3 regions of the Ralstonia psammae genome follow, and region 2 is predicted to be linked to each of the others. Evidence: predicted binding sites of a transcription regulator. Region 2 holds the regulator's gene; each other region holds the start of a gene.
The links. Region 2 encodes FNR, which switches genes on or off when oxygen is low (the NO sensors DNR and NnrR bind a similar motif). Its sites were predicted from a motif close to TTGATNNNNATCAA; they were not measured.
Positions count from the first base shown of each region.

Region 1: the regulator FNR is predicted to act here: its motif matches at 1,003-1,016, upstream of R2N16_RS13535 (cytochrome C).
Region 3: the regulator FNR is predicted to act here: its motif matches at 2,935-2,948, upstream of hemN (oxygen-independent coproporphyrinogen III oxidase).

Region 1 is NZ_CATZBU010000005.1:304,102-311,978, forward strand. It holds gene R2N16_RS13535 (cytochrome C) at 1-904, opposite strand, end outside; gene R2N16_RS13540 (PAS domain-containing sensor histidine kinase) at 1,649-2,782, opposite strand; gene R2N16_RS13545 (SDR family oxidoreductase) at 3,012-3,761, opposite strand; gene R2N16_RS13550 (LysR family transcriptional regulator) at 3,956-4,867, shown strand; gene R2N16_RS13555 (sensor domain-containing diguanylate cyclase) at 5,221-6,588, opposite strand; gene R2N16_RS13560 (undecaprenyl-diphosphatase) at 6,837-7,436, shown strand; gene R2N16_RS13565 (MFS transporter) at 7,457-7,877, opposite strand, start outside.
Region 2 is NZ_CATZBU010000002.1:176,897-184,773, forward strand. It holds gene rimP (ribosome maturation factor RimP) at 1-379, opposite strand, end outside; gene R2N16_RS04480 (pseudouridine synthase) at 586-2,370, opposite strand; gene scpB (SMC-Scp complex subunit ScpB) at 2,461-3,312, opposite strand; gene R2N16_RS04490 (sulfite exporter TauE/SafE family protein) at 3,800-4,543, opposite strand; gene fnr (fumarate/nitrate reduction transcriptional regulator Fnr) at 4,726-5,454, shown strand; gene R2N16_RS04500 (hypothetical protein) at 5,476-5,730, opposite strand; gene R2N16_RS04505 (FixH family protein) at 5,727-5,954, opposite strand; gene ccoG (cytochrome c oxidase accessory protein CcoG) at 5,981-7,444, opposite strand; gene ccoP (cytochrome-c oxidase, cbb3-type subunit III) at 7,441-7,877, opposite strand, start outside.
Region 3 is NZ_CATZBU010000005.1:259,072-266,948, reverse strand. It holds gene pyk (pyruvate kinase) at 1-1,369, shown strand, start outside; gene hemN (oxygen-independent coproporphyrinogen III oxidase) at 1,394-2,878, opposite strand; gene R2N16_RS13325 (UvrD-helicase domain-containing protein) at 3,593-5,713, opposite strand; partial or broken gene R2N16_RS25520 (ESPR domain-containing protein) at 6,224-6,343, shown strand; gene R2N16_RS13320 (YadA-like family protein) at 6,359-7,877, shown strand, end outside.

The DNA of each region.
Region 1 (7,877 bases), on a different contig from region 2:
AGTACTGATACTGCGCGTCGAGCGCATAGTCTCGGAAGCGATCGGTTGGTGTGCCCGGCATGGTGTTGTCGGGATACCGGTTGGCCAGCAACCCGAACGTGCCAAACATGACCGAATGGGAGCCCCACTCCTGGTTGTATGCCAGCCGCCAGTAGGGATTCGCGCCGCTCAAACGTGCCACGCCGCCCGGGGTTGCGGTGTCCTGCCCTGCACGGAACACGGAGAAGGCCTGATCGGCAGTTCGGTAGGCGCCCAGTTCTGCATAGACATGGCGCTGCCAGAACGCGTATGCGCTTGCGCCGACCACCTGCTGCGCCAAGCCGCCGTCGATGAGGGTGCCCGCCAATGGGGGCACGCCGATGCTGGGAGCGGCATACGGATACCCGAATGCCGGACTGCTGTTCCAAACGTCGGACACCGTTGGGTTGTTGTTGACCGTGACGCCGTAGATGAACTCGACGTCCTCACGCGTCAGGTGCCATGCGGCGCGTATATCGGTGTTGTCCAGTGCGCTGTGGTGGGCAATGCCGTCGTACGTCCACTGAGCAAAGGCACCCACGGGGCCCGCGATGCGTCCGGCGTAGAACAGGCTGACCTGCTGCGGCACGGTGTCCCCGTTGCGCACGAAGTCGAAGTTGTCCTGATCGATGGTCCGCGTGTTGGTGCGCGAAATCTGCACCATGCCCGAGAGCGGAATCGTCTTGTTGTTCGCCAGCGTGTAGCCAGTCATCTTGAAGAACCGGCCGAACGGGGTCAGTTCAGGAAAGCTGACATGGCAAGCCATGCACGCCATCCCGGTCTGACGCGCGAAAGCCGGTACCGCACCGGCTTGCCCGGGCCACGCCATCAGGCTGCCCATCAACAGCCCCGCGAGCGCATAGAGCGCAGCAATAAAACGTCGCATGGTGCTCCTCCCCAAATTCTTTTTCGGTTTTTTCACCAGCACGCTTAACCATGAAAGGCGCCTCGGCCGAAACTGTCAAACCTTCCACCGCGATCAGCCTGATACGGATCAACATTTAGCAGCGCCGCGAAGAAAGGAGGGCATGCAAAGAAAGGCGAGGTTTCCTGTCGCGACGCCTGTTGTACGTTTGCGCGCTGTGCATCGAAGAGCGGCGAGCCAGAGACTGCCGATTACGGGCGTTCGTCGCCCGAACGTGGGCGCCAATGTTCGGCGTCGATCCTGTCAGGCTGCACTGACAGCGCTTGCGGCATTTACCTACAGAACGAAAGGCACGCCCGGACAACACAATGAGCGTCCCCTGATAGCGGGAGTCGGGCGTCCCGCCGATACTCAAGTCAGTGACATCCGGCTCTCGATAAAGGTCATGGTCATGGACGACTATTGCACGCTGTGCGGACGACGCGGGCATTCTGCGTCGCACTGTCCATGGGGTTCGTATATGCGAATCCGTCGCTGTTCTCCGGCCCCGTTGAAGCGCGACCGCTCGTATGTCGCGGCCTTGATCACAGAACGACGCGCGCCGACGGTGCGCACCATGACTCTCACTCCTGCTTACGCGCTTTGATGCCGGGTCGCGTCGGTCGCATCATCACGCGATTGGCGGAAAAGCCCGAGTTACACTGCCGCGCCCAAGAAGCAGAAAGAGGACACACCACGGTCTGTTCTGTTGGCGGATGACGCCTACTAGCCCGGCGGCAAATCGAGTTCAATCGCTCTTCGCGGAATCGAAATCTGGATGCGGTACCCGCCCTGCGCAAGGGGCCCCGCTGCGAACGTTCCGCCCAGGCGCCGCACGCGTTCACGGATGCCTGCGATGCCCGATGACGGCGGCTGCCCGGCTGCAGGTTCGGCCGAGCGCGTTACGACGGCACCGTTGTTGCGAATCGTCAGCTCGCAATTCGACGGGTCGCATCGGAGATCGATCACCACTTCCGTTGCCGACGGTGCATGTCGGGCAACATTGGTCAGACCTTCTTGCACGATCCTGAACAGCGCAGTGGAGGCGGTGTCATTGAACGCCACCGTATGCGTGTTGCAGTTCAGCACGACCCGCAGTCCGGTATGTCGGCTGAAATCGGTGACGAGCCAGTCGAGTGCGGGTAGCAGCCCCAGGTCGTCGAGCATTGTCGGCCGCAGGCCGGCGGCAAGACGCCGGACCGACGCCAGCGCGTGGTCGACGGCATGGCTCATCGTCTGTGTTCTTTCGCGCGCATATGCCTGGGCTTCTGGCGTTGTGCTGTCTTCGGCAAGCAGGCCGGTGATGATCATCTTCAACGCAGTCAATTGCTGCCCCAGGTCATCATGAAGCTCGCGCGCAATACGCTTCTTTTCTTCTTCACGCGTGGCCTCGACGCGGGATGCCAGTTCACTCGCGTACTCCAGTTGCTTGAGTCGCTCGCGTTCGGTCAGGTCCCGGGTGACTTTGGCAAAGCCGATCAGGTCGCCGTCATCATCGTGCAGGGCGGTGATCACCACGTTGGCCCAGAAACGCGAGCCGCCTTTGCGTATGCGCCACCCCTCGTCTTCCCAGCGGCCAAGCGCGCGGGCGCGCCGGAGTTCTTCGTTCGGATAGTCCTGCGCAATTGCGTCGGCAGGATAGAAGACCGAGAAGTGCTGGCCGATGATTTCGTTGGCGTGATAGCCCTTGATGCGTTCGGCACCGGCATTCCAACTGGCAATGTGACCTGTGGGATCCAGCAGGAAAATTGCATAGTCCTGTATCGCGTCGACCAGGGTGCGATAACGCTCCTCCACGGGCACGCGAGCGATGGCTGCATCGCTTCCCAGTCTTCGCAATCTGTCTGCGTTGGTATCCATGCCAGGCCCTCATCGCAGCGGGTTCAGGCGCCAAAGGCAAGCCTGGGGGACATTGCAGCCCGTGCATGTGCTTAAGAATATGCCCCCGATCGACAGCAAGCAAAGCGCGCCTGGCCGATGCGACGATGCGCCAGATGTGCTGCTTGGCCAAGCTTCGATGCCCGCGCATGGGAGGCTGTTCAGCGGCTTGCGCCGCTGAAGATGGGTCGCCGCTGTCGACCAAGCCCCCTCAAACCTGAGCCATCCCGCCGTCGACGAACAACTCGATGCCGTTGATAAAGCTGGCAGCATCGGAGGCAAGAAAGGCGACGGCCTTGCCCACTTCCGACGGCTCCCCCAGACGACCCAGCGGCACCTGGGCGGCGAGGAAGTCGAACAGGCCCTGGCGCGTTTCATCGGATGCCAGCCCGCCCAGGCCCGGCGTGCGAATGGGGCCGGGGCTCACGACATTCACGCGAATACCGCGATCCTTCAGATCCATCACCCAGGATCGGGCGAAATTGCGCACCGCCGCCTTGCTGGCGCTGTAGACGCTGAAGTTGGCCGTGCCTTGAACAGAGACCGTGGACGACGTCAGGATGATCGATGCGCCGTCGGTCAGCAGCGGCAGCGCTTTCTGCACCGTGAACAGCACGCCGCGCACATTGGTGCCGAAGATCCGGTCGAAATGTTCTTCGGTGATGGCGCCCAGGGGCATCATGTCGCCGCCGCCGGCATTGGCGAACAGAATGTCCAGCTTGCCGGCCACCTTGGCAATCTGGGCATAGACGGCGTCGAGGTCGGATAGCACCGACGCATCGGCCCGCAATGCGGTCGTCCCGGGGCCGATCTCTGCGACGGCGGCATCCAGTTCAGCCTGACGACGTCCGGTGATAAACACCCGCGCGCCCTGGGCTGCGAGTTCCTTGGCGGCGCCAAGGCCGATGCCGCTGCTACCCCCCGTGACGAGGGCGATCTTGCCTTCGAGTTGCTTGTTCATGATGTGCTCCATGTCGTGATTTCAGGTTTGGATGCATGACCTCGCGGCGGGATACGTCTTGCTCTGTGTTGCCCCGTCGCGTTGGGCATGGAGGCACTGTAGGGCGCTCTCAGTTTCTGAAAAAGCTTGGCAAATGGAATTACTATCCACCACCATAGATAATTCAGGGCTGCGAGGGCGGCAGGAACATTCGAATGGATCAACTACTGGCAATGCGCTCCTTTGCGCGGGTGGTGGAGGCGGGCAGCTTCACGCGGGCGGCGGATTCGCTGGACATGCCCATTGCCACGGTCAGCAAGCAGGTGCAGGAGTTGGAAGCCCATCTGGGTGTACGCCTGCTGCAGCGGACGACGCGGCGCGTCACGGTGACACCGGAAGGTCAGGAGTACTACGCCAAGAGCACGCGAATCCTGCGCGACCTGGAAGACATCGACGCCTCGTTCAGCCTCGCACGCGGGCGGCCGCGGGGGGCTTTGCGCATCGATGTCGGTGGCTCGACAGCGCGCGATGTGCTCATTCCTCTGCTGCCCGAGTTCGTTGCCCACTACCCCGAGATCAGGATCGACCTGGGCGTGTCAGACCGCTCGGTGGATCTGATTGCGGACAACGTCGACTGTGTCATTCGTGGTGGCCCCCTGGACAACTCGTCCCTGGTCGCACGTCGCCTGGGCGACGCACCGCTGATCACGTGCGCCACCCCGGGATACCTCAAGCAGTTCGGCACGCCGGCCTACCCTGAAGAATTGAAGAATGGCCACCGGCTGGTGAGCTACGTGTTCAGCCAGACAGGCCGAGCGGTTCCATTCCGCTTCGAGCGCGACGGCGAAAAGACCGAGATCAAGGTCGAGCAGCGCTTCGGCGTCAACGAGAGCAATGCCCACCTGGCCGCCTGTCTGGCGGGCCTGGGGATCGTGCAGACCTTTGGCTATGCGGCCGAAGCCGCGATCAACGACGGTTCTCTGGTGGAAATCCTGAAGCCGTGGCGGCCGGCGCCTTACCCGTTCCACGTCGTCTATCCGCAGGCGCGCCATGTCACGCATCGCCTGAGAGTCTTCATTGATTGGCTGGTGGAGGCTTTCCCGGCGCGGCTTGAGCGGGGCCGCTGACGTCACCCGCTGCATTGGCGGGAGTGTCGCTGTGGATATGTGGATAAGGACGTGAAGAACTTCAGGGACAACTGTGTTGGTTGTCCGGGGTCAGGTTGTCCACAGCACAGGAATAACTTTGGCGTAGGTCGACAGGGTGGTGCACGCTCTGCACGAGTCATCCACGCAACGGCACATGCTGTCCGATGGGTTGTGCACGTTGCAAATCGTTGACGCGAAAGTGTTTTCTGCAGCTATCCACAGAAACGCTCCACCGTTATCTACTACTACTATTTTTATATACAAAAGAAATAAAGAAGACAGCAAAGACGGGCGAGACAAACGCTCTGCGGTGCTTGATCGTTTGACGTGCGTTACGTGAGCGCAGCCGGCACGCGCTGCGCGCTCATCACCAGATTGCGTCCGGCTGCCTTGGCCCGGTACAGCGCGGCATCGGCGGTTTCGACCAGCGTGTCGATGGAGAGGGCGCCCGCGCCCGGCACGGAGGTGGCGCAACCGGCGCTGACGGTCACATAGCGCGACGGCGCGGTGGCTTCGATGCGCAGGCGCAGCACGGCTTCACGCGCGCGTTCGGCCAGCGCCTGGGCCTCGTCGGCATCGGTGTCGGGCAGGACGACGATGAATTCCTCGCCGCCGTAGCGGGCGATGAAGTCTGCCGGGCGGAGCACCGCGCCGGCCAGTGCGTGGGCCACGGCTGCAAGGCAGGCATCGCCCTTGAGGTGGCCGAAGGCGTCGTTGTAGCGCTTGAAGTGGTCGACATCGACCATCACCAGCGAGAGCGGCTGCCCGCTGCGCTGGGCAGCGCTGATCTGCATGCCGATCTGCTCGTTGAAGTAGGTGCGGTTGTACAGGCCGGTCAACGCATCGCGCACGGATGCCTGCCGCAGCGACACATGCGCCTCGAACAGCCGCCGGTACAGCGCCGTCACTTCCCACACCAGCACGCAGACCAGGACGCCGGGCGCGAACATGCTGAACAGGCGTGCCACGTACCAGCCCACGGTAAAGCGGTCGGTGCTCAGCAGGTTGAGGGTGGTGTCGGTCAGGCAGGCCAGTGCGGCAATCGCCAGCCACACGTCGAGCACCGCGCGCAGGCGGCCGCTGGCCACCACCGTGAGCACGGCAATGGCGTTGATGGCCCACAGGACGACCGCGACCGGGTTGTCGCCATTGGTGGCGTGCAGCGGCGGCGGCAGCTTGGTCAGCACGGCAAAGCTGCACAGCAGCACAGCCACCACCACCGGCCCGCCGATCAGCAGCCAGGCCCACCGGCCGACGCGCCCGGCAGCAATGGCCTTGCGCGAGAACCGGTCGCGCATGAGCACCGCCAGGATCACGAACAGCGGAAAGCCGCCGTGCCAGAACACCCACATCCACGCAGCACTGGTGGGGCTGGCGCCAAACAGGCCCGTGGGCGAGAACACGCCGGGGAACATCAGCAACTGCAACGCCACGGCCAGCGCGGTAAAGGCATAGGCACCGCCCAGTGCGCCCAGCATGGGCTGCCGCGTGACGGTGAACTGCGCGCCGAGCAGAAATGCGGCGATGCTCGCCGTGGTGAACACCGTCAAGGCGCACATTGGCATGAACGGGTTGATCGGCGGCCATGGCTGGCCTGCGCGCGGTGCGGCCACGGCCAGCGTCAACAGGATCAGCAACGCAATCGCGCCGGCAAACATCGCTTGCCGGTGTGTGGCCCGCTGAATCAGAAAACTTTCCATCCGCCCCCCGCGGTTCGAGAGTGTGCGCGCCCGACCTGCTCGCGTGTCGGTGTGCCTACATGATAGGCAGCGGCCAGCGGTGGGAAAAGCCTAGGCAGTGATCGGGGCATGGCTACGACTGGCCTAAGTCTGGCGGGCTAGCCTTCTTGTCCACAGGCTTGCTCCAAGGGAATTGAAGGGAATGTTCCGTAGTGTGGGCCGGGCATCTCACCGTTGTTGAATCACTCGGGCCCCTTGGCCAACGCTGTATGGAATCACTCAATCACACGCTGTTTCTTTGGATCAATGCGCCGGCCGACGCTTCGGCCACCACCGTCTGGCTGGCGATGGCCTTTGCCGAATACGCCATCTGGCTGGTGCCGCTCACGCTCGTGGCCGGCTGGCTATGGGGCGAGCCGACCACGCGCCGCCAGGCGTTGCAGACGGGCGTGGCCGCGGCGCTGGCGTTGCTGATCAATGTCGGCTTTGGCCTGGCGTGGTATCACCCGCGGCCGTTTGCGATTGAACTGGGCACCAATCTGCTGCCGCACGCGCCGGATTCGTCGTTCCCGAGCGACCACCTGACCGCGCTGTGGACCGTGGCGTTCAGCCTGATGTGGAACGCACGTCTGCGCCGCGTGGGGGTGTTGCTGGCGCTACTGGGCTTGCCGATGGCGTGGGCGCGCATTTATCTGGGGGTGCACTATCCGTTCGACATGCTGGGCGCGGCGGCTGTGTCGGCCCTGAGCGCATGGCTGTGCAGCGGGCGCGTGGCGCATACGCTGTCGGAGCCGCTGCACCGCTTGGGGCTGGCATTGCATCGCATCGTGCTGGCACCCTGCGTGCGGCGCGGCTGGGTGCGCAAGTAAGCCCGGCATAAAAGCTCCGTTTAAGCGTGCCGGCGCCACGCGCGCCAGAACAGCACGAAGGCGAGCACCGTCGCGCCCACGTTGTAGAGCGTGGCCAGCGCGAATGCGTGGCCGTAGTGGGCAGCGTGCGTGGCGGCGTTCGCGGCAACCGTGCCGTCCGTGCCATCCACTTGGCCGAGCAGCGAGAACAGCAGCACGCCCACCACCGTCACGCCCACCGCGTTGCCGACGGCCTGCATGGTCGTCACCGTGCCGGCGCCCATGCCGGCCTGGGCGGTTTCCACGCCGCTGAGAATGGTGTTGAGCGACAGCGGAATCACCATGCCTTGCCCAAAGCCGTTGAGCATCAGCGGCAGGATCAGCCAGGCCGTGCCTGCGCCCAGCTGCGCCATGCCAGCCAGCACCACCATGCCCACGGCGAAGATCGCCACGCCCAGCAGC
Region 2 (7,877 bases):
CCTCAAACTCGAGGCCGATTCGTTCCTGGCCTGGCTCGCCCGTCGGAGCCTGAATGATTCCCGTGAAATTCTTTTGCCCACCCACTGGCAAGCGCAGCGTCACCTTGACCTCGAGGCCGGCGAAGCGCGCGAAGTCGGCCAGCGTGCGCAGCGGGCGGTCCAGCCCCGGCGACGACACTTCCAGCCGTTCGTAGTTGACGTTTTCAACCTCGAACACGCGCGTGAGCTGATGACTCACTTTTTCGCAATCTTCAATGACGATGCCGTTCTCTGCCTGATCGATATACACGCGCAGCAGCCCGGCGGGTGCGCGCTCCACTTCCACCAGCTCGTAACCCATGGCGGTGAGGGTTTTCTCAATCAGATCAGTCAGATGCACGTTTTTCCTGAAGAATTTCCCGGTATGGCCAACCTGCCGAAGCAAAAAAAAATGGGCGCAACGCCCATATCATTCGCCCATCTTCTGCAGGATGACTTTTGATCAGACTCACATTGTAATACGCATCGACGCAAAACGCAAAAATTGCCCCGAAGCCGCCACAAAACGGGGCGTTGCGACGAATGCCGCACGCAACGCCCGCATTTTTAGCGCTTACCGCCGCGCTTGCCACCACCGCGCGGCGCCTTGTTGCCATTCGGCATGCCACCACCACTCTTTCCAGGGCGCTTGTTGCCGGGTGTGCGATTGCCATCACGCATCCCACCGCCTGCCCCCGCACCACCCCGGCCATTCGCACGGTCGCCCATACGGCTGCGCGCTGTCAGCGTGGTCGGGCCGCCCACATTGATGTAGCCCATGGACGTTTGCATCGGATCCGGCTGACGCGGGTTGGGCTGACGGCGTTGCACGGGTTGCGCGCGATTGCCGTTCTCAACACCCATACCACGTGACTGGAAGTTTGCTTCTCCGGCAAAACCGGACGACATCGGCCCCATCAGCACCGGCGCAGGCCCACGGCGACGATTGCCCTGACGGTCTTGCCCACCGCCAGAACTGGCCGTCGGCACCTTCATGCCCAGTGTGCCCATCAGCGTACGCACATCCTCGGCCGAAACTTCCTGCCAGCGGCCGCGCTTAAGACCGCGCGGCAGCACGAAGCTGCCATAGCGCGTACGGATCAGGCGCGACACGGTCAAGTTGACTGCCTCGAACATGCGGCGGACTTCGCGGTTCCGCCCCTCGGTCAGCGCGACGTGGTACCAGTGGTTGACACCTTCGCCGCCGCCATCGACGCAGCGCAGGAAGTTGGCTTCGCCGTCCTGCAGCGAGATACCGTGCAGCAGCTTCTGACGGTCGGTTTCGGCCAGCTCACCCAGCGTGCGCACTGCGTATTCACGCTCCACGCCATAGCGCGGGTGCATGAAACGGTTGGCGATATCGCCTGAGGTCGTGAAGATCAGCAGGCCTTCGGTATTGAAATCGAGGCGGCCGACCGCGACCCACTTGCCGGTCTTCATGCGCGGCAATGCATCGAATACGGTCGGACGGCCTTCCGGATCGGACTGGCTGACGATTTCACCGGACGGCTTGTGATACAGCAGCACGCGCGGTGGCTTGTTCGGCAGCTTGCGCTGGATCAGCTTGCCGTTCACGCGTACCTGGTCGGTAGCGAGAATGCGTTGGCCAATGTGGGCCGGCAGACCATTCACGGAGACGCGACCCTGCAAGATCAGGTCTTCCATGTCACGGCGCGAGCCAAGGCCGGCATCAGCCAATATCTTGTGCAGCTTGGGCGCATCGTCGTCGGAGGTCAGCTCACGCACCTTGGGGGGCTGCGACGCGCCGCCGGCGTCGGCCTCTGTGTCGTACGCGCCGGAAATCACGTACTGGAAGACGTCTTCGGAGCCCTTGCCACCCTTCAGCGCCTTGCCCCCGCGACTCGGGTTCTGGCCGCCGGCCTTGCCTTGCGGTTTTCCGTTGCGGTTCTGCTGCTTGCCCCGACCGCCGGCACTCTTGCCGCCAGCGCCTTCCGTACGTTCGGTGCGCTCGGTGCGTTCCGCCGGCTGGCCCTCGCCTTGGCGACGACGGTTCTTGCCGAAACGGCCACGCGGGCCACGTCGCTCACCCTGGCCTTCTGCTGGCGCCTGTTCTGTCGGCGCAGCACCTTCTGCTGCAACTACCGCCGGCTCGGCCGCCGCCTCTTTGGGCTTGCGTGCCCGTGGTGCGCGGCTCTTGCGCGGTTGCGCAGGCTGGCCGGCGTCTGCACCACCTGCATCAGCGGCTTCGCCTTCAGGGCGACCGTCCTGCTGCTGGCGGCGCGAAGCCACGAGGTTGCGCAAGCCGCGGCGCAATCCCTTGCGACGAGGCGCGGCCTCAGTCCCATCACCGCCGTCTTGTCGCGGCGGCTGAGCTTCGGCATCGGCCGGCATACGTGTATCCATGGAATCTGGCTGGGTGTTCACAACGTCTTTCAAATCTAGGGGTTCAGACCATGCGCCAACTGCGCGGCCGGCATAGCGTTACGAATGCTCATTGGCGGGAGCCGCAGGCGGCTCGACCGGTGTTTTGTACTCATCTTCGGACGCAACGTGAGCCACACTCACCGCTTGCGACTCGGTTTCCAGGGCCGGCTCGTCTCCCGCCGCCACCTCAGGCTGCGCTTGCGTTTCAGCGACCACGTCAACGGAAGCTTCAGCAACGGGCGATTCCGCCGTTTCCGTCGTTTCCGCCACTGAAACCTCTGCGCTCTCGGCACCTTCCGGCGCGTCGTTGACCAGCGCAGTCAACTCTTCCATCGCAATTGCACCGCCCTCGAATTCGATGGCGCCCTGCTCCAGCAGGCTTGCCTGCACCTGGGCGCGAGCATCTTCGAGCGGTGGCAGCTCGTCCAGCGAGCGCAAGCCAAGGTCGTCGAGAAACTGCTTGGTCGTCGCATACAGCGCCGGGCGGCCCGGCACGTCACGATGCCCAATGACTTCGATCCAGCCACGGTCTTCAATCTGCTTGATGACCTGCGTGTTGACCGTAACGCCGCGAATGTCTTCGATATCGCCGCGGGTGACCGGCTGGCGATAAGCGATGATCGCCAGCGTTTCCATCACGGCGCGCGAGTACTTGGGCGGCTTTTCCGGATGCAGGCGGTCGAGATACATGCGCATCTCGGGGCGGCTCTGCAGGCGCCAGCCGGACGCCAGCGCAACCAGTTCGACACCGCGATTCAGCCAGTCCTGGCGCAGCTCTTCGAGCAGCACTCGGATGGTGTCCGCGGAAACATCTTCGTCGAACAGCTTGCGCAAGTCATTGACTCGCAACGGGTCCTGCGCGCAGATCAGCGCGGTTTCGAGGACGATTTTCGCCTCTTGGGTATTCATCGGGTTGAGCGGCTCGTCATTGCTCGCGCGCGGCCAGTCGCCATCACGCTTGAGGTTTGTCGTCCCGCCGCGAAGCACGCGGCATTTCTGAATGCTGTTGCCCGCCCGGGCCCGGCGCGTAAAGGCCAATGGATTCAATTGAACCCTGCACCGAAACGCAATGGCTATGCCCGCAAAGTAGGGCCGGAGGAGCGAGTTGATCCGGTGCCGGTCAGGCACCACAAGGGCAATTTCTTCCGCCGCCATGGGGACGGATACTGCGCCGGACGACTACCAACGAAGAATGGCAGCCCGCCCGAATCGACTGTCCAGGGTGACTTTACCGCTGGATGGCATCGCTTGGCGCCGCGCTTGGGATTGTTGATTTGCGCGGGTGGCGAATCGAATTGTTGTCGATTGTAGGGCAATTTCCCGCGGGGCCGCAACCGGGAAGATGTCCTAGCCTCTCGTCCCAGGCCGGATGGCAATTTGCGCGTGCTTTAAACGCCTACAGCACCAGACAGAAGCCATGTGCGTTGAGCATCTCTGGAAGCCAGATTGCGTGCGCCAGCCCCCAGACCCCGAACATGGCGATGACAACGCCCGCCGCACCTCGCACCCACCGCTGGCGCGACAGTCTGCGCAGCCACCCGGCCAGGCCAGACATCATCAGCAGGTTGGGCAGCGTACCCGCACCAAAGGCGAGCATGACCACGGCCCCCGAGGCAGCGTTGCCTGCCAACAACGCCACAGCCAATGCGCCGTAGACCATGCCGCACGGCACCAGCCCCCACGCCATACCCGTGATATACCGGCGCAGCAACGGCGGCTGACGTTGCAGCCTGCCGCCCAGCGTGGCGGCCACTCGAGACAGGCCACCCGCGACGCGGCCGAGCCAGCGCTCAAGCCACACACTGCGCCACGCATCTCCGGCAGACCGCACAAGCAGCAAAACCCCGTAGGCGAGCAGCAACGCACTGGCGAAGGCAAACAAGCCGCGTTGAATCGGCAGCCATTGCTGGCGCCAGACGGTCGCGCCCATCGCACCCATGATTGCGCCAAGCAGCGCGTAGGTGGTCAGCCGCCCCGCATGCATGACGACCTGCTCAAACCAGAGCCTGCGACGCGACACGATCCGTACCGCCACGCCCCCACGTTCGGCCGCGAGTGCAATACCACCGCACATCGCCAGACAATGCACACCGCCTAGCAATGCAATCAGAAAAACGCTGAGCAGCGCCGCGGCACTCATCTTTCTGACGCTCCTTTGATATGGGCCAAAGTTTTCGTTTTACTGTTGCGAACTAAGCGTAATCGGCGCGATTTGCCGCATCGGAAATGTCCGATGACAAGAAGGTCGCCGTTATAATAAGCGTGAGTTGCACCACAAGAATTACTCATTTCACTTTCACGAAATTCAGCCGCCCCCGCCCCGTGCTCACTCGAATCGCACTTACCGATCAAGCCTCGCGTTGCTCCACCTGTGTACTCGGGCAAATCTGCCTGCCGGTGGGAATGAACTCGGACGACGTGCGCAAAATGGACGATTTGGTCGGCGAGCGCATCCGCATTAAGAAGGGGCAATCGCTCTACTCCCTGGGTGAGCCGCTGGAAGCGGTTTACGGCATTCGTTTCGGCACGCTCAAAACCCACCTGACGCTTGAAGACGGTCGCCACCAGATCACGGGGTTCCACCTGCCGGGTGAAATCGTCGGGCTCGATGGCATTGGCGATATGCGCCACGTGTCGGACGCTACCGCGCTGGAAGATACGGAAGTCTGCGTGGTGCGCTACGACGAGTTGCAACACCTTTCGCGCCGGCTGCCTTCGCTGCAGCATCAGTTCCTGCGCATCATGAGCAAGGAAATCTCGCAGGATCATCTGATGTTGCTCACGCTGGGTTCCATGCGTGCGGAGGAGCGCCTCGCTGCGTTCCTGCTCAACCTCTCGAAGCGTTCGGCCCAGCGCGGATATTCCTCCACCGAATTTGTGCTGCGCATGAGCCGCGAAGAACTTGGCAGCTATCTGGGTCTCAAGCTCGAAACCGTCAGCCGCCTGTTCTCGCGCTTTGCCGAAGCGGGCCTCATTCAGATCCGCCAACGGCACGTCAAGCTGATCGACCTGGCCGGCCTGCGCCAGGTCATGAGCGGTCAGGCCACCTAAGCTGCTTTCCATGGCGCCCGCTCACACGAGCGGGTGTTCATGCGCTTCGAGTTTGCCGATGCCCGGCGACACATAGAGCGTCAGCGCGCTCGACAATCCGCACAGCAACCAGAACAAAAAGAACGACATGGTGTAGACCGCCTGGGCCGACACCGTGATCTGTTCGCCGAAGAAGCGCAGGTCGGCGGGGTCCACCACCGCAAAGACCACCAGCTCAGCCAGCGCGGCCGACAGAAATGCCGGCCACAGAATCCACATCAGCAGTCGACGCTTCATCGGGCCTCCGCGTGGATGGCATGCGCCGGTGCGACGGCCGTCTTTTCGACGACTAAACCGCGCCGCACGACGTTGTCGTGAATAACGGCATCGGGATGTGACATGGCCAGCCAGATGGTGACGCCACAGCCGATCATGGCGACGAACGGCCCGGCCATCAGCAGCCACGGCCAGGGCTCGCGCCACCAGGGACGGACCGGTGCGGAAGATTGCGTTGCGTGCATCGTTGCCTCCTGTTGGGGATGCCGCGTCAGCGCGGCACGATGAAGCTCGACGGTTCGCGCAGTACGAGGCTGTCGCTACCGCTGTCTGCATGGATGACGAAGCGGATCTTGTGCGAGCCTGGGGCGGCGTCGTCGGCCGGCCGGCGTACACGCACGGGCAGCAGCCGGTTGGCCGCCGGCGGCAGTTCCAGTGTGGTCGACTCACCGCGACCGCCCTGCACGTCCAGTTCCGGCATGCCCTCTGCGGTGATGGTCACGCGCACGGGGTGCTCGGACGCGTTCATCAGCTGCAGGCGATAAACGTTCTCGATCTTGCCGCCTTCCACTTCACGCGCCAGTGCACCGCGATCGCGAATCACGTCAACCTTGAGAGGCTGACGCATCGCCAATGCCACGATGAAGCCGGCGATGAGGACCAGCATGATCCCGGTATAGATCAGCACGCGCGGGCGCAGCAGATGCCGAAGGGCTTCCTTCGGACTGAGCCGATCACGCATCGCCCGCTCCGACGTATAGCGGATCAGACCGCGCGGGTAGCGCATCTTGTCCATGACCTGATCGCAGGCGTCAATGCAGGCGCCGCAACCAATGCATTCGTATTGCAGCCCTTGGCGGATGTCGATGCCGGTCGGGCACACCTGTACACAGATGCTGCAATCGACACAGGAACCGAGACCCTGTGCTTCGAAATCGGCGTTGCGCGAACGGCTGCCGCGCGGCTCGCCGCGCTGGGTGTCATAAGTGACGACGTAGGTATCGGGATCGACCATCACGCTCTGGAAACGAGCGTAGGGACACATGTAGCGGCACACTTGCTCGCGCATGAAACCGGCGTTGCCCCATGTCGCGAATGCGTAGAAGAGCATCCAGAACGTCTGCCAAGGGCCGAGCGACAGCGTCCAGGTCTCCATGCCCAGGTCGCGGATCGGCGTGAAGAAGCCGACGAAAGTGAAGCCCGTCCACAGCGCGATCAGCACCCAGGCTGAATGCTTGGTGGCCTTGAGACGCAGCTTGCGCAGGCTCCAACGCTCACCGTCGAGCCGGATGCGGGCAAAGCGGTCGCCTTCGACATGCCGCTCGATCCACATGAAGATTTCGGTGTAGACCGTCTGAGGGCAGGCATAGCCGCAAAAGAGCCGCCCCGCCACCGCCGTAAACAGGAACAGCGCCAGCGCCGAAAGCACCAGCAGCACCGTCAGATAAATGACATCCTGTGGCCACAACACGAGGCCAAAGAGGTAGAACTTGCGCGCACCCAGGTCGAACAGCACGGCTTGGCGACCGTTCCACTGGAACCACGGCAAGCCATAGAAGATGGCTTGCGTGGCCAGCACCAGCCAGACGCGCCAACGCGCAAAGGCGCCGGTCACGGCGCGCGGATAGATCTTGCGCCGGACCTCATAGAGCATCTGCTCGGTCGGTGCGTCCTCGGCGCCCGCCGCCGCAGTAGCGGGCGTCATCGGGCGCCAGGCTGGCTCGTTGTTGCTCATTGCGCGTGACTCGTGTTGCTGTTCGACAGACCCCAGACATAAGCTGCCAGCATCCGGATCTTCTCCGGCGAGAGCAGGTTCTCGTGTGCCGGCATCGTGTTGTCCCGGCCCTTGAGGATGGTCTCGACGATGGTCGCTTCCGAGCTGCCATACAGCCAGACGCGGTCCGTCAGGTTAGGTGCGCCGAGCGCCTGGTTGCCCTTGCCGGTTGCCATGTGGCAGGCCGCGCAGACCGACTTGAAGGTCGGTTCGCCGCGTGCTGCCTTGATCGGGTCGTAAGACAGGCCCGACAGCGAGCGCACGTAGTTGGCCACGTTGACAGCCTGATTGCCGTCCACCACCGCCGCCAGCGACGGCATGACGCCGTGACGCCCCTTGGTGATGGTGGTCAGGATCGTCTCGGGCTCTCCGCCGTACAACCAGTCGTTGTCGG
Region 3 (7,877 bases), on a different contig from region 2:
CTTCAGCCATGGTTCGCACGAAGACCACCGCAAGCGCTACGACACCGTACGCGCGGTGGAGGCTGAGACCGGCCGCCCCATCGGCATCCTCGCTGACATGCAAGGCCCGAAGCTGCGCATCGGTACGTTCGCCGAAGGCCGCGTCGTGCTCAAGAACGGTGATCGCTTTGTGCTCGACCGCGATCCGACGCCAGGCGATGTCACGCGTGTGCATCTGCCGCATCCGGAGCTGTACGCGGCTGCCGCGCCGGGGCAATCGCTGTTGCTCGATGACGGCAAGATCCGCCTGGCTGTGGAAGCCGCCGACCCGACGGCCATCATCACGCGCGTGGTCGATGGCGGCCCGCTGTCGGACCGCAAGGGCGTGAACGTGCCCGACGCCGTGATCCCCATCCCCGCGCTCACCGAGAAAGACCTGCGCGATCTGGACTTCGCGCTCTCGCTGGGGGTGGACTGGATTGCGTTGTCGTTCGTGCAGCGCGCCGAAGACGTGATCGCCGCGCGCGAGATCATCGGCGACCGCGCCGGCCTGCTCTCCAAGATCGAGAAGCCCGCCGCGCTGCTGCATCTGGAAGACATCGTGCAGGCCTCCGATGCGCTGATGGTGGCGCGTGGCGACCTGGGCGTGGAACTGCCGCCCGAGCGCGTGCCCGGCGTGCAGAAGCGCATCCTGCGCATGGCGCGCCAGCACGGCAAGCCGGTGGTTGTGGCCACGCAGATGCTGGAATCGATGATCGAAGCGCCGGTGCCGACGCGCGCCGAAGCCTCCGACGTTGCCAGCGCCGTGTATGACGGTACCGATGCCGTGATGCTGTCGGCCGAATCGGCCAGCGGCAAGCACCCGGTGGCGGCGGTCAGCATCATGAACCGCATCATTGCCGAGACCGAGCGCGATCCGCTGTACCGCAACCTGATCGATGCGCAGCACCAGGCCCCCCTGCCCACGCGCCAGGATGCCATCTGCGCGGCCCTGCGCGACGTCACGCACATCCTGGGCGCGGTGGCCACCGTCACCTACACGTCCAGCGGCAAGACCAGCCTGCGCGCCGCACGCGAGCGGCCGCTTGCGCCCATCGTGAGCATCACGCCGCGGCTGGACACCGCGCGCCGGCTGGCGATTGCCTGGGGTGTGCACAGCACCGTCAGCCCAGACGTGAACAACGTCGATGAAATGGTGGATGCAGCCTGCCGTGCCGCCGCGCGCGAAGGTTTTGCCGTGTCTGGCGACCAGATCGCCATCACGGCGGGCATGCCGTTCGGTCAGGCCGGTTCGACCAACCTGCTGCGCCTGGCGGAGATCTGGCCGCAGACGCTGGTCACCGCACAAACCGAAACCACTGCACTGCAGCCCGAGCCGGCAACGGTCTAACGTGCCTTCGGGCCAGTCGGTCGATCAGACCACCTTGGAGTAGCGCGGGACGAAGGTGACGGGCTTGCCCTCGGCTTCTACCGCGCGCTCCGTGCCTGCCTCGCGCAGGTGCGCATCGAACACCATGGCGATGCGCCGCACCAGCAGCCGCCCTTGCGGCGTGATGACGATGCGTTCGTCGCCGACTTTCAGCAGGCCGGCGTCTTCCAGCGGCGCCAGCGCGGCAAGCTCGTCCGCAAAGCTGCGCTTGAAGTCCAGCCCGTGGCGTGCGCCGAATGCGCGCATGTCCAATTCAAACCCGCACATCAGCTCGCCGATCAACGCCCGGCGCACGTGGTCGTCGGGCGTGAGCGACATGCCGCGCAGCACGGCCAGCTCCCCTGCGTCGACGCGCGCGTAGTACGCGTCGAGGTCCTTTTCGTTCTGCGCATACACATCGCCCACGCGGCTGATGGCGGACACACCAAATGCCAGCATGTCGCAATCGGCGTAGGTGGAATAGCCCTGGAAATTGCGCTGCAGCCGGCCTTCACGCTGCGCGATGGCGAGTGCATCGTCGGGCCGCGCAAAGTGGTCCATACCGATGTAGACATAGCCCTCGGCGACAAGGCGCTCCACCGTCATGGCGAGCAAGTCGAGCTTTTCGTCAGCGGTGGGGAGCGCGAGCATGTCGATCCGGCGCTGCGCCTTGAACAGGTGCGGCAGGTGCGCATAGCTGTAGACGGACAGCCGATCGGGCGCCATCTCCAGCACGCGGTCGAGCGTGGCATTGAAGGTGTCCGTGCGCTGATGCGGCAGGCCGTAGATCAGGTCGAAGCTGATCGACTCGAAGCCAAGCCGGCGCGCGGTGTCGACCACGCGGCGCGTCTCTTCCACACTTTGGATGCGGTGGACGGCGCGCTGGACGTCGGGGTCAAAGTCTTGAATGCCAAGGCTTGCGCGGTTGAAGCCGATGTCGGCCAGGACTTCAAGCGTGGCGTCGTCGGCATGGCGCGGATCGAGTTCGACGGAGATCTCGGCATCGCTGGCCAGATCGAAATGCTCCCGCGTGGCGGCCATCACGGCGCGCATCTCGTCGTGCGCAAGGAACGTGGGCGTGCCACCGCCCCAATGCAACTGCGTCACGCGGCGCAGAGGGCCAATCTGGTTGGCCACCATCGCCATCTCGCGCGCAAGGGTTTCAACGTAGCGTGCGCTGCGCGAGCGATCCTTTGTGATGACCTTGTTGCACCCGCAGTAATAGCAAAGGTTCGCGCAGAACGGCAGGTGCATGTACAGCGACAGCGGCGCATGCAGCGCCGGCGCGATCGCGGCGCGGCGGTGCAAGGCGTCGAGATAGTGGGTGTTGCCGAACCCGTTGTGAAAGCGGTCGGCCGTCGGATACGAGGTGTAGCGCGGGCCGTGCGTATCAAAGCGCTGTGCGAGCGCGCGCACCTGCGGCGCCGACCAGCGGAAGGCGGTGTCATTTGCGGCAGACGGAGCGTCGGCCCGTTTGGCGAACGGAAACATGGGGCGATTGTTGTGGGGGCGATGGTTCATCCTAAAACTGCGGTGCCGGCGTCGCGTTGATGTGTGTCAACGTCGGTCGATGCCTGGACCAAAGCGTTGCTAGCTGCACGCGGGCTGGCACAACGGCACAACAGTGCAGGTCTTCGACGGGTCTTTTCGGGGTTTTGGGTTGTTGGTGCATCCCTTGTTTCATCCCCTGCCGGGGCTGACTCACTTTCTTTGGTCTTGCCCAAAGAAAGTAAGCAAAGAAAGGCGCGCCCGAGATGGCGAAAGATTCCTTGAATTTCCATAACCGGGCGGAGACGGGAAAAACTCGCTGCGCTCAAACAGTTTCCCGTCTTGTTTCCGCCCGCTTACGGAAATTCAAGGCGCCATCTAGGGCAGGAAAGTCAAAGGACAAAAACCAAACCCGAACCCTCGGGGCGCCCGCCCAAACGACAAGGCCAACCGCGCGATGGGTTGGCCTTTTTCTTTTGACGTTGAGCCCTAGATGGCGCCTTGGATTTTTGTTGCGGGGAGGATAAAGAGGGGAGGCTGTCTGAGCGCAGCGAGTTTGCCTCCCCTCCCTCCCCGCGACACAAATCCAAGGGGAAGTCGCCATCTCGGGCGCGCCTTTCTTTTGCTTACTTTTCTTTGGCAAGACAAAGAAAAGTAAGTCGGTCCCGGCAGGGAACGAAAAGGAGATGGACCACCAAGGCAAAACCAAAAACCCAATCACGAAGCCACTGGTTTCTTAGCCGCCAACAACCCCTTCAACGCCCCCAACCGATCCTTCGGCGACATCGCCGGCATCGTGTCCTCCGGCGTCGGGCCGGCATCCTCCCCGAGCTTCATCTCCGCGATATAGCGCGACGGCTCACACACCACCGTCTCCCGCGCACGCTTGCGCTTCTTGCACCAACTGATATGCAAGCTGCGCTGCGCCCGCGTGATCCCCACATACATCAGACGCCGCTCTTCTTCGATCTTCTCGTCGGTCAGATCGTCATCTTCACGGCAATGCGGCAGGATGCCCTCTTCCACGCCCACCAGAAACACGTGCGGATACTCCAGCCCCTTGCTCGCATGCAGCGTGGACAGGCGCACCGCATCCGGGTCTTCTTCCTTGCCTTCGAGCATGCTGATCAGCGCGATGGTCTGCGTCAGCTCCAGCAGGTTCTTGCCGGTGTCCGCCAGGCCATCGGCATTGTCGAAGCCGGTGGCCTCTTCGCCGTCTTCTTTTTCGGGCTTGGTGCCCTTGCGCTTGAGCCAGTCGAGGAACTCCAGCACGTTGGTCCATTTGTTCTGGGCCTGGCGCTCGTCGTAGGTGTCGTACAGGTAGGCCTCGTAGTGGATGCCCTCCATCATCTCGTCGAGCAGCGTGGCGGCGGGCTCCTTGGCGGCGCGGTCTGAAAGCCTCACGATGAATTCGCAGAACACCCGCAGCGGCTCCAGCTGACGCGGCGCGAGTTGCGCTTCGATGCCGCCCATCATCGCCGCCTCGAACAGCGACACCTTGGCCTGCCCCGCGAACGAACCCAGCACTTCCAGCGTCGCGTTGCCCACGCCGCGCTTGGGCGTGGTGATGGCGCGAATGAACGCAGGGTCGTCATCCGCATTGGCAATCAGCCGCAGATAGGCGCACAGGTCCTTGATCTCGGCCTTGTCGAAAAAGCTCTGCCCGCCCGAGAGCACATACGGAATGCGCTCGCGGCGCAGGATCTGCTCAAACAGGCGCGCCTGGAAGTTGCCCCGATACAGGATCGCGTAATCCCGAAACTGTGCGCGACGCTCGAACTTGTGGGCGGAAAGCTTGAAGACCACGCTCTCGGCTTCGTGCTCTTCGTCATTTGCGCTCGTCACGTTGATGGCGTCGCCCATGCCGTGTTCGCTCCACAGCGTCTTCTCGAACAGCTTCGGGTTCTGCGCGATGACCGCGTTGGCAGCGTTCAGGATGCGCACCGTGGAGCGGTAGTTCTGCTCCAGCTTGATGACCTTCAGGTTCGGAAAATCCGTTTGCAGCAGCTTGAGGTTGTCGAGCGTGGCACCGCGCCAGCCGTAGATGGCTTGGTCATCGTCGCCCACCGCCGTGAAGGCCGGCGCACGCAGGTGCGAGCCGCCCGCCAGCAGCTTCAGCAGCTGGTACTGGCAGGCGTTGGTGTCCTGGTATTCATCGACGAGGAAGTAGCGCAGGCGGTTCTGCCACTTCAGGCGCACCTCTTCATTGCGAGCGAACAGCTCGGCGGGAATACGGATCAGATCGTCAAAGTCCACCGCCTGATACGCGTGCAGCGTCGCGACGTAATTGCGGTAGACCAGCGCGGCCTGGTGGTCATCAACGTTGTTGTTGGCGAGCGCCTCGGCAATCGCGGTGTCCGGGTCGACGAGGCCGTTCTTCCACAGCGAGATCGTGCTCTGCACGCGGCGGATCAACTGCTTGTCGGTGGTCGCCAGTTGCTCTTGGATCATCCCGAAGCAATCGTCCGAATCCATGATCGAGAAGCGTGGCTTCAGGCCGACGTGCTCGGCTTCGGCCCGCAGAATCTGCACCCCCAGCGAGTGGAACGTGCACACCGTCAACTGCTTGATGGGGATGCGCTTGCCGTCTTCGCGTGTCTTGCCGTCCATCAGCTTGGCGACGCGCTCCTGCATTTCCTTGGCCGCCTTGTTGGTGAAGGTCACCGCAGCGATGTGCTTCGGCTCGAACCCCTTGTCCAGGATCAGGTGCGCGATCTTCTGCGTGATCACCCGCGTCTTGCCGGAGCCGGCCCCGGCCAGCACCAGACACGGGCCGTCGAGGTAATGCACACCTTCAGATTGGGCAGCGTTGAGCCCGTGGGCGAGACCGGAAGACATGGGGGAGCGGCGGAAGAAAAAAGCAGGCGGGAACGTACAGCGGAGGGCGATGGTAGCACGCGCGGGCGCCCTCCCCGGGGGCCCGGCCCCGCGAGGGCGTGCCATCGGCCGATGGTTGCGGGCGCGCTGGCCACAGGGAGCGGAATAGGAGTTTTCTGATTCATTCGTACAAGCGGCATCCCCAGAATCAAGCCATACGAAGACGTAACTTGTTGTGTCGACGGACTCCCCGTTCTTCGTGCAGGCGCCCGCCACGGCCGGGGGCTTCCCGGGCGCACCCGACGCGCCCGCTTCCCTTCTTCCTGCCTGTATTCGTGGGCGCACCGAGCCGTCTGGACGGCTTTATTCCATCCACCGCCTTTCGGAGTTTTCTCATTTTGCAGCGCACAACGAGAAATTACTCTTTTAACGAAACGCATCAGAAACCATTTTCCGTTACCACCAAACGGCCGGGCCGCCGACACATCGTTTAAATCGGCGCCGAATTCAAGATCATTTGAGGGTTGTTAAATGAACAAGACTTATCGCGTTATTCGGAATAAATCCACGGGACTGTGGATGGTGGCGTCGGAGATCGCTTGCGGTCGAGGAAAAGGGCGTACAGCCTCGATGCTGTTGGCCGCCTCGCTTCTTGGTGGCGGGTTTATGTCCGCTCCAAGCGTCCACGCCCAAACTGCGAATGGCGGCCTGCAACTGTGTGACGCGACCACACCTGCCAACTCGACAGGCTATGGCTCGAATGGCTCGGGGAAGCTCAGCTGCACTTCAACCTCCGCCTCATTCAGCCTCAACAACTACGGGGATACCAACGGGCTCGCCGGCTTTTCCGCCTCTACCGCCCGGGTAACCGGCTATCGAACTGGGCTGCTCGAACTGAAGGGTGACGCCGGTATTTCTCTGCTGGGCGCCGCCACGTTTAACTCCAATGCCTCGTTTTCCGGTCAGCAAATCAAGAATCTGGGCGTAGGTACAGCAGACACCGACGCCGTGAACGTCTCGCAGTTGAAGGGTGTGTTCACTGCATTGGGCGGCGGCGCCCAACTCAATGCCGACGGCACGATCACGGCGCCAAGCTACGCACTCGACAGCAACAAGACGACGGTCAACACCGTCGGCGCGGCGCTGACCAACCTCGACACGCGCGTCACGGCCAACAAGACGGCAACCGACGCCAACACCACCCACATCACCAACCTGACCGACGGCACGGCCGGCTTGGTGCAAAAGGACGCCTCCAACAACCTGACCATCGGCAAGGACATCGCTGGCACCAGCGTCAGCGTGGCGGGCACGGCCGGCGCGCGCACCCTCTCCGGCGTGAAGGACGGCACCCTGAGCAACACCAGCACCGAAGCCGTCACGGGCAAGCAACTGTTCACCACCAACAACCGCGTCGACCAGCTCGCCAGCGGTTCGCTCGGTATCGTGCAGCAGAACGCCAGCACCCGGACCGTCACCATCGGCAAGGATGCCGACGGCGCGGACATCTCCTTCGCCAACAAGGACGGCAACAACCGCCGCCTGGTGAATGTCGCCAACGGCCAGCAGACCACTGACGCGGTCAACCTGGGCCAGCTGAACACCGTCAAACAAACGGTCGTCGATAACGCCCAAGCATCCGCCGACGCCCTGGGCGGCGACGCGGCGGTGGACGCCACCGGCAAGCTGACCGGCCCGACCTACACGCTGGACAACGGCAAGACGTTCACCAGCGTGGGCACGGCATTGAACAACCTCGACGCGCGCACCACGACCAACACGACCGACATTGCCGGCCTGAAGGACGGCACGGTGGGCCCGGTCAGGCAGGATGCCGACACCAAGGCCATCAGCGTGGCCGGCAGCACGGGCGGCACCAGCATCAACGTGGCCGGCACGGATGGCGATCGCACGATCTCGGGCGTGAAGGCTGGCGCGGCGGATACCGATGCGGCCAACGTCGGCCAAATGAACACCGCCGTCAACGCGGTGCAAACCAACGTCAACAACCTCTCGACGACCGTCAGCGGCATCGACACGCGGGTGACACAGAACACGTCCGACATCGCCCAGGCCAAGACGGACATCGGTACGACTAACACCAACGTCACCAACCTGACCAACACCGTCAGCAGCATCGACACACGTGTCACGCAAAACACCAACGACATCAGTACGCTGTCGG